DNA from 2 places in the Mesorhizobium sp. CO1-1-8 genome. Region 2 is predicted to be linked to the other one. Evidence: riboswitches for the same ligand, from Rfam matches in the RefSeq annotation. Region 2 holds a riboswitch; the other holds the start of a gene.
The links. Region 2 has a riboswitch for thiamine pyrophosphate ahead of LB558_RS22375 (Ykof family thiamine-binding protein). Riboswitches for the same ligand answer to the same signal wherever they lie in the genome.
Positions count from the first base shown of each region.

Region 1 (5,834 bases), on a different contig from region 2:
CGACATTCTGCTCGACGGAAAGGTGCGCGAAGAGATTGTTCTCCTGGAACACCATCGACACCGGCCGCGCCGAGGCCGGCTCGGCGCTGACATCGACATCGCCGATCAGCACGCGGCCCGACTGTGGGGTCTCGAAGCCGGCGACCAGATTGAGCAGCGTCGACTTGCCCGAGCCGCTCGGCCCCATGATGGCGGTGATCTTCGCCGTGGCAAACTCGACGTCGAAGACAAGCGGCGCCTCGCCATAGCTGCCATGACCACCATAACTGAACGACACCTTGTCCAGCCGCACCGGCGCGCCCTTTTCGAGCCTGTTGGCCGCCCTCTCACGCATCGCGGGCCTTCTCCCTTCCCAGCCAGTGCGCCGCCACGATCAAGGCGAGACAGACGAGGCCGAGCAGCAGTGCCAGGCCGGCGGCATCCTCGGTGCGGTAGCTGCCCATCCGCGCCAGAAGAAGGTAGGGCAATGTCTGCACGGAATCACTGCCGAACAAGGCAATGACGCCGAGATCGCCGAGCGACAGCGCCATGGCGAAAGCGAAGGCCGTGGCGAGCGGTCGCCGCAGCGACGGCCAGTCGACCAGCATCAGCCGGTTCCAGCCCGCAATGCCGAGTTGTGCACAGAGCCGTTCGTGACGCTCGCTGGCCGCATCATAGGCGGGACGGACGGCGCGCAAGGCAAACGGCATCGCCATCACCGCGTTGACGGTGACGACCATGACCGGAGCAATGGCGAAGACATCGCCGACATGGCGCAACAACAGGAACCAGCCGGCGCCGACGACGATCGGCGGCACGACCAAGACAAAGCCTGCGCCTGTATCGGCAGCGTGTTCGAGCAGTGTCTTTGCGCCGGCACGGCGGTTCAGCGCCAGTGCCCGCCGCGCCATCGTCAACGCCAGCGACAGCATCACCGAGAGCAGCGCCGACAGGAAGCCGAGCACTACGCTGGTCAGCGTCGCCTGCCGGACAGTGGCCTCACCGGCCAGCCGGCCGAGATCGGCGCCGAGCCCGGCCATCACAGTGGCGGCCATCGGTCCGACAACGAACAGCAGTGCCAGGACGATGAGGAGCGCGTTCAACCAGGTCTCGCTCCGATTGACCGAGAGATAGCGACGTTGCGCGACCGGCAAATTGGTGTCGCCGACCACGTTGGCGCCCAGGCGCGTCAGTGCCAGCACCACGATAAAGGTCAAGGCAATCTGCAGCAGCGTCAGTGTGACCGCGCGCGCGGGATCGAAATCGAAGCGAAGCGCCTGGTAGATGCCGACCTCCAGCGTCGTCGCGGCTGGCCCGCCGCCCAGTATCAGCACGATGGTGAAGGATGTGATGCAGAGCATGAAGACAAGCCCGGCGACCCCCGGCAGGGCAGCGCGCAGCGTTGGCCATTCGATCAGCCGGAACGCCGGCCGCGCCGCCATGCCGAGCTGGCTCGCCAGCCGCCATTGGTCGGTCGGTATGGTCTGCAGCGCCTCGAGGAACAGCCGCGTCGCCAGCGGCAGGTTGAAGAAGACATGGGCGACGAGGATGCCGGACAGGCCATAGATGCCCGGCCAGCTTCCACCGCCGATCACGGCGAGCACGCCGGCGAAATAGCCGGCACGGCCATAAAGCGTCAGGAGGCCGAGGGCCGCGACGATGGCCGGCAGTGCCAACGGTACCGCGAAGAGCTGCAGGATGAAGGCGCGGCCGAAGAAGCGTGGATGCCGCGACAGCGCGCGCGCCACGAACAACGCCGGCCCGACGGAAAGCAGCGTCGACAGCGCCGCCTGCCAGAGCGTGAAGCGAATGACGCGAAGCAGATAGGGGTCGAAGGCTGCCCAGGCGCCCGACAAATCATGGGCGCCCTCGAAAAGCAGGCCAGCAAACGCGCCGCCGATCAGCAGCGCGATTGCAGCGAGCGCGACAATGCCGGCACTGGCGCGGGGGTCAGTGGGCGCGCGCTTTCCACCCTCCCCCTTGTGGGGAGGACCGGAGCGCGGATGCCGCGACGCGCTGTCCGCGATCCGGGACGGGGGTGATTCTGGGCTCAGCGTCGGCACCCCGCTCCGCTACGCGGATCGACCCTCCCCACTAGGGGGAGGGTGAAGAGCGCGCTCACTTGCTCATCACCGCCAGCCATTCATCTACCCAGGCCTTGCGGTTGGCGGCGACCTCTTGCGGGCTGAACAGCAAGGTCTTCGTTGGCTTGACCAGTTTGTCGAAGGCCGGATTGAGCGGCTTGTCGGTCCTGCCTGCCGGGAACATCCAGTTGGTCTCGGGGATGGCATCCTGGAACTTCGGCCCGGTCATGAAGGCCATGAACTTTGCCGCCAGCGGATTTTTTGCCCCCGTCGTGGTGATGCCCGCCACCTCGATCTGCAGATACTCGCCCTCCTCGAAGGAGGCCGCCTGGTAGCGTTCGGTGTTCTCGGCGACCATGTGGTAGGCCGGCGACGTCGTGTAGGACAGCACCATCGGCGCCTCGCCCTTGGTGAACAGCCCATAGGCCTCGCTCCAGCCCGGCGTCACGGTCAGCACCTTCGCCTTGAGCTTGGCCCAGGCCTCCGGCGCCTTGTCGCCATAGACCGACTTGACCCACAGAAGCAGGCCGAGGCCCGGCGTCGAGGTGCGCGGATCCTGGATGACGATCTTGTCGTCGGCACTGCCTTCGACCAGCTCCTTCAGGCTCTTCGGCGGGTTCTTCAGCTTCTGCGTGTCGTAGATGACAGCGAAATAGCCGTAGTCGAAGGGGACAAACGTATCGTCGCTCCAGCCGCCCGGCACATTGACGTCGGCCACCGCGCCATGCGGCGCGAACAGGCCTGACGCCTTGGCATCGGCGGTGAGATTGGTGTCGAGGCCAAGCACGATATCGGCCTTGGTCGATGCGCCTTCCAATCTGACGCGGTTGAGCAGCGCGACGCCATCGGCGACCGAGACGAACTCGACGTCGCAGCCGCATTCAGCCTCGAACTCCTTCTTCACCACGGGACCCGGACCCCAGTCGGCGGTGAAACTCTCATAGGTGTAGACGGTGAGCTTGTCCTTGGCCAAGGCCGGCCCGGACAAGGCCACGACGGTTGCTGAAACAAGAGCGTATAAAAGCGTGCGCATCGGCGCCTCCTTCGTTCGAATTGAAAGGAATTGAGGCGTCGGACTGTCCGAAACGTCTAATCCCTCCGCCGGTACAAACCGGATCAGGTTCAGCGGGTTGGCGAGACTGCCTCTCAGCCGGTCCGCGAAGATCGCGTCCGGCACCCCGTTAGAGCGTTTCGACACATAGGCCGGGCCGATCCCCCATGCAAGTGGGAGTTTGCCGCCTTCCGTTTCCCGTGCCGGGCTGGTAAGGGCCACACGATATGAGCACATTCACCATCCTGCTTGGCGGCGATCTCATCCGCACGCCACGGCTCGACCGTCAGGTCGAAGGCTCCCGCGTCATCGCCGCCGACGCCGGCATCGGTCATGCGCGGTTGCTGGGTCTCGTGCCGGAACTGTGGGTGGGCGATTTCGATTCCGTGCCGGCGAACCTGCCGGACGATCTCGCTTCCGTGCCGCGCCGGACCTTCCCGACGGAAAAGGACCAGACCGATGGCGAACTTGCCATCGCCGCAGCACTGGAACGCGGCGCGACCAGCCTGGTGCTCGCCGGCGCCTTTGGCGGCAGGCGCGCCGACCACGCTTTTCTGCATCTGGCGCTTGCCTTGCGCCTGGCCGAAGCAGGGACCGATGTGCTTTTGACCAGCGGCGCTCAGGAAGGTATCCCTCTGCTGCGCGGAACGGCCGGCTTCGACTATGCCGACGGCACGCTGTTTTCGGTGCTCGGCTTTTCCGAGCTCGACGGCCTGACCGTCGCCGGCGCCAAATGGCCGCTCGCTTACGTCAGGGTGGCCTTCGGTTCGTCGCTGACTATTTCCAACGAGGTCAAGGGCCACCTCGAAATCGCGTTGGACCATGGCAGCGCGATGCTGCTCGCTCATCCCTATCCCTTACCTGAAAGCTGACATGGCCCCGCCCCTTCTCAACCTCGACGGGATAAAACTGACCTTCGGCGGCACGCCGCTGCTCGATGGTGCCGCCTTGACGGCCTCAGTCGGCGACAAGATCGCGCTGGTCGGCCGCAACGGATCCGGCAAGTCGACGCTGCTGAAGATCGCCGCCGGCCTGATCGAGCCGCAGGATGGCGAGGTGTTCCGCCAGCCTTCGGCAACCGTCCGCTATCTGCCGCAGATGCCCGACATGGAGGGTTTTGCCACTGTCCGCGCCTATGTCGAGGCCGGGCTTGGCCCCGCCGACGATCCCTACCGCGCCAGCTATCTGATGGAGCATCTCGGATTGTCGGGTGAGGAACGTCCGAACGACCTGTCGGGCGGCGAGGCGAGGCGCGCCGCCCTTGCCCGCGTCATGGCGCCTGAGCCCGACATCCTGCTGCTTGATGAGCCGACCAACCATCTCGACCTCTCGGTGATCGAATGGCTGGAAGAAGAGCTCATCCGCACCTCCACGGCACTGATCGTCATCTCGCACGACCGCCGCTTTCTCGAGCGTGTGTCGCGCGCCACCGTCTGGCTCGATCGCGGCCAGACCCGCAGGCTGGACAAGGGCTTTGGCCATTTCGAGGAATGGCGCGACCTCGTGCTGGAGGAAGAAGAGCGCGAACAGCACAAGCTCGGCCGCCAGATCGTGCGTGAGGAGCACTGGCTGCGCTACGGTGTGACGGCGCGGCGCAAGCGCAACATGCGCCGTCTCGGCGAATTGCAAACCATGCGCCAGCGTTTCCGTGGCCATCGTGGCGCCGAAGGATCGGCCACCATGGTGGCCAGCGACGCCGCCGAATCCGGCAAGCTGGTGATCGAGGCCAAGAACATCGAGAAGAGTTTTGGCGACCTCACCGTGGTCAAGGGGTTCTCGACCCGCATCCAGCGCGGCGACCGCGTTGGCCTGGTCGGACCGAACGGCGTCGGCAAGACGACGCTGTTGAAGATGCTGACCGGCGAGATGAAGCCCGACGCCGGCTCGATACGGCTCGGCACCAATCTGGAGATCGCCACGCTGGACCAGAAGCGCGAGGCGGTCGACCCGCAGGAGACGCTGGCGCAGTATCTCACCGATGGGCGCGGCGAGAACCTCGTCATCAATGGCGAACAGCGCCATGTCGTCTCCTACATGAAGGATTTCCTGTTCAAGCCGGAGCAGGCGCGCACGCCGGTGCGCGAGCTTTCCGGCGGCGAACGGGCACGCCTGCTGCTGGCGCGCGTGCTGGCGCGGCCGGCAAACCTTCTGGTGCTCGATGAGCCGACCAACGATCTCGACATGGAAACGCTGGAGCTGTTGCAGGAACTGGTCGCCGGCTTCGCCGGCACGGTCATCCTGGTCAGCCACGACCGCGATTTCCTCGATCGCACCGTGACCAGCCTGATCGCGCCGGATGGTGACGGCCGCTGGATCGAATATGCCGGCGGTTACTCCGACATGCTGGCGCAGCGCGGCGGCACCCGGCTGGACGACCGCAAGGCGCGCGCGAAGGCCGAAAACGGCGAAGCGCCCGCACCAGGCAAGAGCGAGGCCGCAGCGACGAAGGGGCCGGCTAAGAAACTGTCGTTCAAGCAGAAGTTCGCACTGGAATCCCTGCCCAAGAAAATCGAAGCTGTGATGGGGTCGATCTCGAGGCTTGAGAACAACATCGCCGATCCCGCCTATTACGAGCGCGACCCCGCCTCCTTCCAGAAAACCATCGCCGCCCTGGATAAGGAGCGCGCCACGCTGGCGGCGCTCGAGGAAGAGTGGCTGGAACTGGAGATGCTGCGCGAAGAGATGGAAGGGTGAGGAGTGTTCGGCGGTAGGCCGATCAA
Region 1 covers NZ_JAIUGZ010000019.1:66,420-72,253, reverse strand. Annotated here, with positions in the region: gene LB558_RS28375 (ATP-binding cassette domain-containing protein) at 1-334, opposite strand, end outside; gene thiP (thiamine/thiamine pyrophosphate ABC transporter permease) at 327-1,910, opposite strand; gene thiB (thiamine ABC transporter substrate binding subunit) at 2,098-3,096, opposite strand; TPP riboswitch at 3,140-3,254, opposite strand; gene LB558_RS28360 (thiamine diphosphokinase) at 3,342-3,986, shown strand; gene LB558_RS28355 (ABC-F family ATP-binding cassette domain-containing protein) at 3,988-5,808, shown strand.
Region 1: another riboswitch for thiamine pyrophosphate. It lies ahead of thiB (thiamine ABC transporter substrate binding subunit); the one in region 2 lies ahead of LB558_RS22375 (Ykof family thiamine-binding protein).

Region 2 (5,834 bases):
GCCGGTCGGCAGTTCTGTTCCAGGCGACTGGCGGCAGTCGTCGATCTGGCCGGGGCTGACGCGCTATCCAGAAGCCGGCCTGGCGCTTTTATGCCTGACGCAGATCCTGTGCTGGACCGTGGTGCCGGCGCTCGTCGATGCCGCCCCGCCCGGCGATGTCGTAGAGAGCTTCATGTGGGGCCGCGAATGGGTGCTTTTGACCTACAAGCATCCGCAGCTTCCCGGCTGGCTGCTCGAGATCAGCCATCTTCTGACCGGATCGTTCCGCTGGCCGCAATATCTGCTCGCCCAACTTGTCGTCTCGGCGACCTTCGTCTTCGTCTACCTGCTGGGCCGCGACATGCTCGGGAGAACCCGCGCGCTGGCCGCGGTGCTTTTGATGCCGTCATTGTATTTCTTCGGCTGGCCGACACCGCAGTTCAATCATGACTACGCGCAGATGCCCTTCTGGGCCGCTATCTGCTGGCTGTTGTGGCGTGCAGGCCGTGGCGGTGGGCCGGGCTGGTGGCTGGCGCTCGGACTGGTGTCGGGCGTCGGGCTCTATGCCAAGTTTTCCACCGGGCTGCTGTTGCTCTTCGGGGCGGTCTGGCTGTTGTCGGACACACGGGCACGCAATCGGCTCGCCACGCCCTGGCCCTGGCTTGGGCTCGCGGTTTTCCTCGCCGCCGCCGCGCCGCTGGCCGTCCAACTCTACCGCATCGATTTCCTGCCGCTGACCTATGTCGCCGGCCGCGATGAATGGGTGTTGGTCCACCGCGCCCGCCTCTATTATATCGGCGTCCAGATAGCGGGGCTCTGCGGCTTATTGCTGGTGCTGGCGATATCGGGGCTGTTGCGGCGTTCGCCCGCGCCGGAGCAGCCCGTCGAGCGCGGCACGCTGGTCTATCTCGTGTGGATGGGGCTTGGTCCGGCGGTGCTTGTCATGGTGGCCTCGCTGTTCACCGGCGCCGGCGAGGCCTGGGGCGCGCCGATGTACAATCTTGTAGGCATTGTGGCGATCGCCTTGCTGGGTCATCGGCTCGGCGCCATCGAGATGCGACGGCTGGCGATCTGCGCGTTCGTCTGCATTGTCGGCATGTCCAGCGCCTATGCGGGCATCCGCTGGACGAGCTGCAATTTGCGCGGGCGCATGGATGCCGTCTGCTGGCCGGCGCGGCAGATCTCGGACGAAGCCGAGGCCGTCTGGCACGCGGCAGTGCCCGGTCGGCTCGATATCGTCGGCGGCGATACCCGCATCGCGTTGCTGGCGGGCCTCAACGCCTATGACAAGCCGTCGATCTTCACGGACCTCGACATGCGGCTCGCCCCCTGGATCACCAGCCAGCGGCTGCGCGATCACGGCATGCTCCTGGTCTGGCCCGGGAGTGGCGTGCCGCCTCGGCTGCTGGCGTGGCTGCGCAATATCCCGGTCAAGACCGTTCTTTTCGACTGGTCGCTCAGGGCACCACCGGTGGCCATCAGCTTTGCCGCCATTCCGCCCGGCGTGAAGCAGCCGGGTTTGATCGACAGCCTCGCCCAACCGAGCAATTGAAGTAGATCCACCGCGTCCGCTGGACGAAGCAGGTGATAATGCCCATTTATGGCGAGACCACTTGCTTTTGAGGAGACGTGACATGGCGACTTCGACCGAACGTGCAGTCCTTGCCGGCGGCTGTTTCTGGGGCATGCAGGATTTGATACGGCGCTATCCCGGCGTCATCTCCACCCGTGTCGGCTACAGCGGCGGCGACGTGCCCAACGCCACCTACCGCCACCACGGCAGCCACGCTGAAGCCATCGAGATCAATTTCGATCCGGCCGTCATAAGCTATCGCACGCTGCTGGAACGCTTTTTCCAGATCCACGATCCGACGACCCGCAACCGCCAGGGCAACGATGTCGGGATGAGCTATCGCTCGGCGATCTATTACACCAGCGACGAACAGAAGCGCGTCGCCGAGGACACCATCGCCGATGTCGATGCCTCGGGCCTGTGGCCGGGCAAGGCCGTCACCGAAGTCGCACCCGTTGGCCCTTTCTGGGAAGCCGAGCCCGAGCATCAGGACTATCTGGAGAAATATCCCAACGGATACACCTGCCACTTCATCAGGCCGGGCTGGAAGCTGCCGGTCCGCGAAAAGGCGGTTTCGTAGAGTTCAAGCTTGTGCCAAAAACCCGATCCTTGCTTGGTGGTAGAAGAAAGCCGCGGAGGTTGTGCTCCGCGGCTTTGGTTCGATTGCGTGCAACAGATTACTTGCCGCAATGGTTGTCGTTGACTGTCGGCGAGGTGGTGCCTGGGGAGGTGCCGTTGGCATCTGCCTGCGCCCCTTGCGGACTTGCCGGGCAATTCTGATCCGCGTTTGAATTCATGTTCCCAACCGTGCCGGTCGTGCTGTTGGTCGTGCCCGGGTCGACAGTGTCGGGGTCGACCGGGCTCGGCGAAGCAGGGGTTTTTGGGTCGACCGTCACCGACTGACCGCTGCCACCGCCATTCGCGCTGTTATCGCCAGCACTTTGCGCCATGGCTGATGTGGCCAGGCCAATGGTGAGAGCCGAAGCTGCGAGGATTTTCATGAACATGGTTTGTCTCCATTTCTGTGAACTCGTCGCTCATTCTTACGAAGGTGATCGCATCGCGACTATCGGGACAACCGGTCGCGGCAGTGAAGGTTCCCGACAAAATTCCGCTCAGGCGCACCCCGACTGGCGCAATCCTTTTGGCGCAGTGTGCTAAAAAAACGGCTTTCCCTTCAACTCGAATGATGCTTTAAGGCGCACATCCACAGGGGTGCTCCGTACGGTCGGGGCTGAGACGGGGGCGGCAAGCCCACAGACCCTAGAAGCTGATCTGGGTAATACCAGCGGAGCGAGGCGGGCGATGTTTTCAGGCGCACAGATTTCCCTATACCCCATGACCGACGATTTCGTCGGCGTCATCCTTGGCGCGCTCGGTGCGCTCGATCCCTGGCGCGACAAGCTCAGGATCGAGACCGACGACACCTCGACCCTGCTGGTCGGGCCGCCCGAAGTGCTGTTTCCTGCCATGCGCGACCTCTTCGTGGCGGCGGCACGCAGCGGCAAGCATTGCGTGTTGTCGACTACCATCTCGCGCGGCTGCCCTGGCGAGCCGGACGATCCGATCTGCCGCTCCGATGCACTTGGCGGGCCCGTCGGGCCACTCGGCCCGCGCAAGGATGCGGCCATCGCGGCGGTGCGCAATGCTGCTGTCACCGGCCAGCCGGCGGCAGCACAGTTCTCGCTCTATGTGATGGGCACCGACGACCACATGGAAGAGATCTACGGCTGCATAGATTTTCTCAAGCAGTCCGGCGTCTATGAGCGTTCGAAGCATTTCTGCACGAAACTGCGCGGTGATGCCGGTGCGATCTTTTCGGCGCTGGACGAGGCTTTCTGCCGCTTCGGACCAGGCGCCGGCCACGTAACCCTCGACGTCACGGTCTCGGCCAACAGCCCGTCGGCTGTCTGAAGCCGCGCCGCTCTCGCGGCCGTCAAAGGTTATCTCCCGTGGTCTCATCATCAGTCGCTTCGCGCCCGATCGCGAGCTTTCTTATCAAGGCAATGCCGGCCACTATCTCGGTCGGTTTGCTCCTGCTGGCATGGCAGCTTTATGCCACCTATTCCGGCATCAGGCCGACGATACTGCCTGCGCCGTTACGCGTCTTCGAACAAGCGATGCTCAATCGCGAGGCGCTGGCCGACAACGCCATTCCGACCATCGGCGCCACGCTGCTTGGCTTTGCCTGTTCGCTCAGCGCCGCCTTCGTGCTGTCGATGCTGGTCGACTTCTACCAGCCGCTGCGGCGTGCGCTATTTCCCGTCTTCATCGTCAGCCAGACCTTGCCGCTGGTGGCGATCGCGCCGCTGGTGGTGCTGTGGTTCGGCTTCGGGCTGGCGCCCAAGATCATGCTGGTGGCGCTGGTTACCTTCTTTCCGATGCTGGTTGCATTGGTCGAGGGCTATGAGTCGACCGAGGTCGAGATCGGGCAAATGCTGCGCGCCATGGGGGCAGGGCGCTGGCGTATCTTCCTGCTGGCGCGGCTGCCTTCGGCGCTGCCTTATTTCTTCGCCGGCCTGAGGATCTCCATCACCTATGCGGTGGTTGGCGCGATCTTCGCCGAATATGCCGGTGCCGCGAAGGGACTGGGCATCTACATGCTCAACGCCAAGAACAATTTCCGCCCTGATCTGGTTCTTGCCGCTGTCGGTGTCAGCGCGACGCTGACTCTTATTCTGTTTGGGTTGACTGTACTGCTGCAGCGCCTTGCCATGCCTTGGGAGCGAGCCGGCAAGAAAACCGAGGGGAAGGGGCCGCGGCGATGAGCCGGCTCGAACTGCGGCATGTGCGCAAGGCGTTCGGTGGGCTCGACGTGCTGGCCGATATTTCGCTCAGCGTCGGCGCTGGTGAATTCGTCTCGATCCTTGGGCCCTCCGGCGCCGGCAAGTCGACGCTCTTCCAGCTTCTGACCGGCGCCGAGCATGGCGAGGGCGAGATGTTGTTCGACGGCGCGCGCCTCGATGACCACGGCAGGCACTTCGCCTTCATGCCGCAACGCGACGCGCTGATGCCGTGGCGGCGCATTCTCGACAACACGACGCTCGGGCTCGAAGTGCAAGGCATGAGGAGACAGGCGGCGCGGGCGTGCGTTGCGCCGTTGTTTGCCGAATTCGGGCTTGCCGGCTTCGAGCGGCATTTTCCCGCGCAGCTGTCCGGCGGCATGCGCCAGCGCGCGGCCTTGCTGCGCACGGTGGTCCAGCAGCGCGACATGCTTTTGCTCGACGAGCCGTTCGGTGCGCTCGACGCGCTGACCCGCACCGCCATGCAGCGCTGGCTCGAACAGATGTGGCGGCAGCACCGCTGGACGGCGCTCTTGATCACCCATGACGTGCGCGAAGCCGTGTTCCTGTCCGACCGCATCTATGTGCTGTCGGCACGTCCGGCCCGCATCGTGCGTGAAATCAAGGTGCCGTTGCCGCGCCCGCGCAGCCTTGGCGGAGAACACGCGCGGCAGGCAAGCGCGCTCGAGGCCGAGATTCTCGACATCATCCTCAACCCCCAATCCATCCAAAGGACACGGCCATGACTGACTTGACGCGCCGGCAGGCCTTGCTGCTGACCCTTGCCGCCGGCCTTCCGCTCGTTGCCGGAGCAAGTCGAACCCAAGCACAATCGGCGGCAAAAAAGGTCACCGTCGCCCTCGACTGGACGGTCAACACCAACCACATCGGACTGTTTGTGGCCTGCGACAAAGGGTTTTATCGCGAGGCCGGGCTCGCGGTCGACATCCTGCCCTATAGCGATACCGGTGCGGGCACGCTGGTCGCAAACCGCGTCGCTGATTTCGGCATCAACGGCACCATCAGCCTGTTCACCCAGAAAACCTCCGGGGCGGATCTGAAGGGCGTCTATGCGGTGGTACAGTCCGAAACCGGCCGCGTGGTGTTCAATGCGGCACGCAACGAGATCAAAAGCCCAAGGAGTCTTGACGGCTTGATCTATGGCGGCTTCGGCAGTGCCTGGGAAAACGCGCTGATATCGACCATCATCCGCCATGATGGCGGCAAGGGCAATTTCGAGACGGTGACGCTCGGCACCTCAGCCTATGAGGCGCTGGCCAATGGGTCGGTCGATTTCACGCTTGAAGTCTCGACCTGGGAGGGTGTCGAGGCCGAACTCAAGGGCGTCAAACAGCGCAGCTTCGTCTATGCCGATTATGGCGTGCCTGACGAGCACACGACACTGATCTCTTCGAGCGAAGCCTATCTCCAGGCTAACCCTGAGTCCGCGGCCGCCTTCGTCCAGGCGACACGGCGCGGCTACCAGTTCGCGGTCGGCC
Region 2 covers NZ_JAIUGZ010000012.1:39,369-45,202, reverse strand. Annotated here, with positions in the region: gene LB558_RS22390 (glycosyltransferase family 39 protein) at 1-1,531, shown strand, start outside; gene msrA (peptide-methionine (S)-S-oxide reductase MsrA) at 1,614-2,132, shown strand; gene LB558_RS22380 (hypothetical protein) at 2,230-2,559, opposite strand; TPP riboswitch at 2,754-2,867, shown strand; gene LB558_RS22375 (Ykof family thiamine-binding protein) at 2,858-3,466, shown strand; gene LB558_RS22370 (ABC transporter permease) at 3,559-4,320, shown strand; gene LB558_RS22365 (ABC transporter ATP-binding protein) at 4,317-5,081, shown strand; gene LB558_RS22360 (ABC transporter substrate-binding protein) at 5,078-5,834, shown strand, end outside.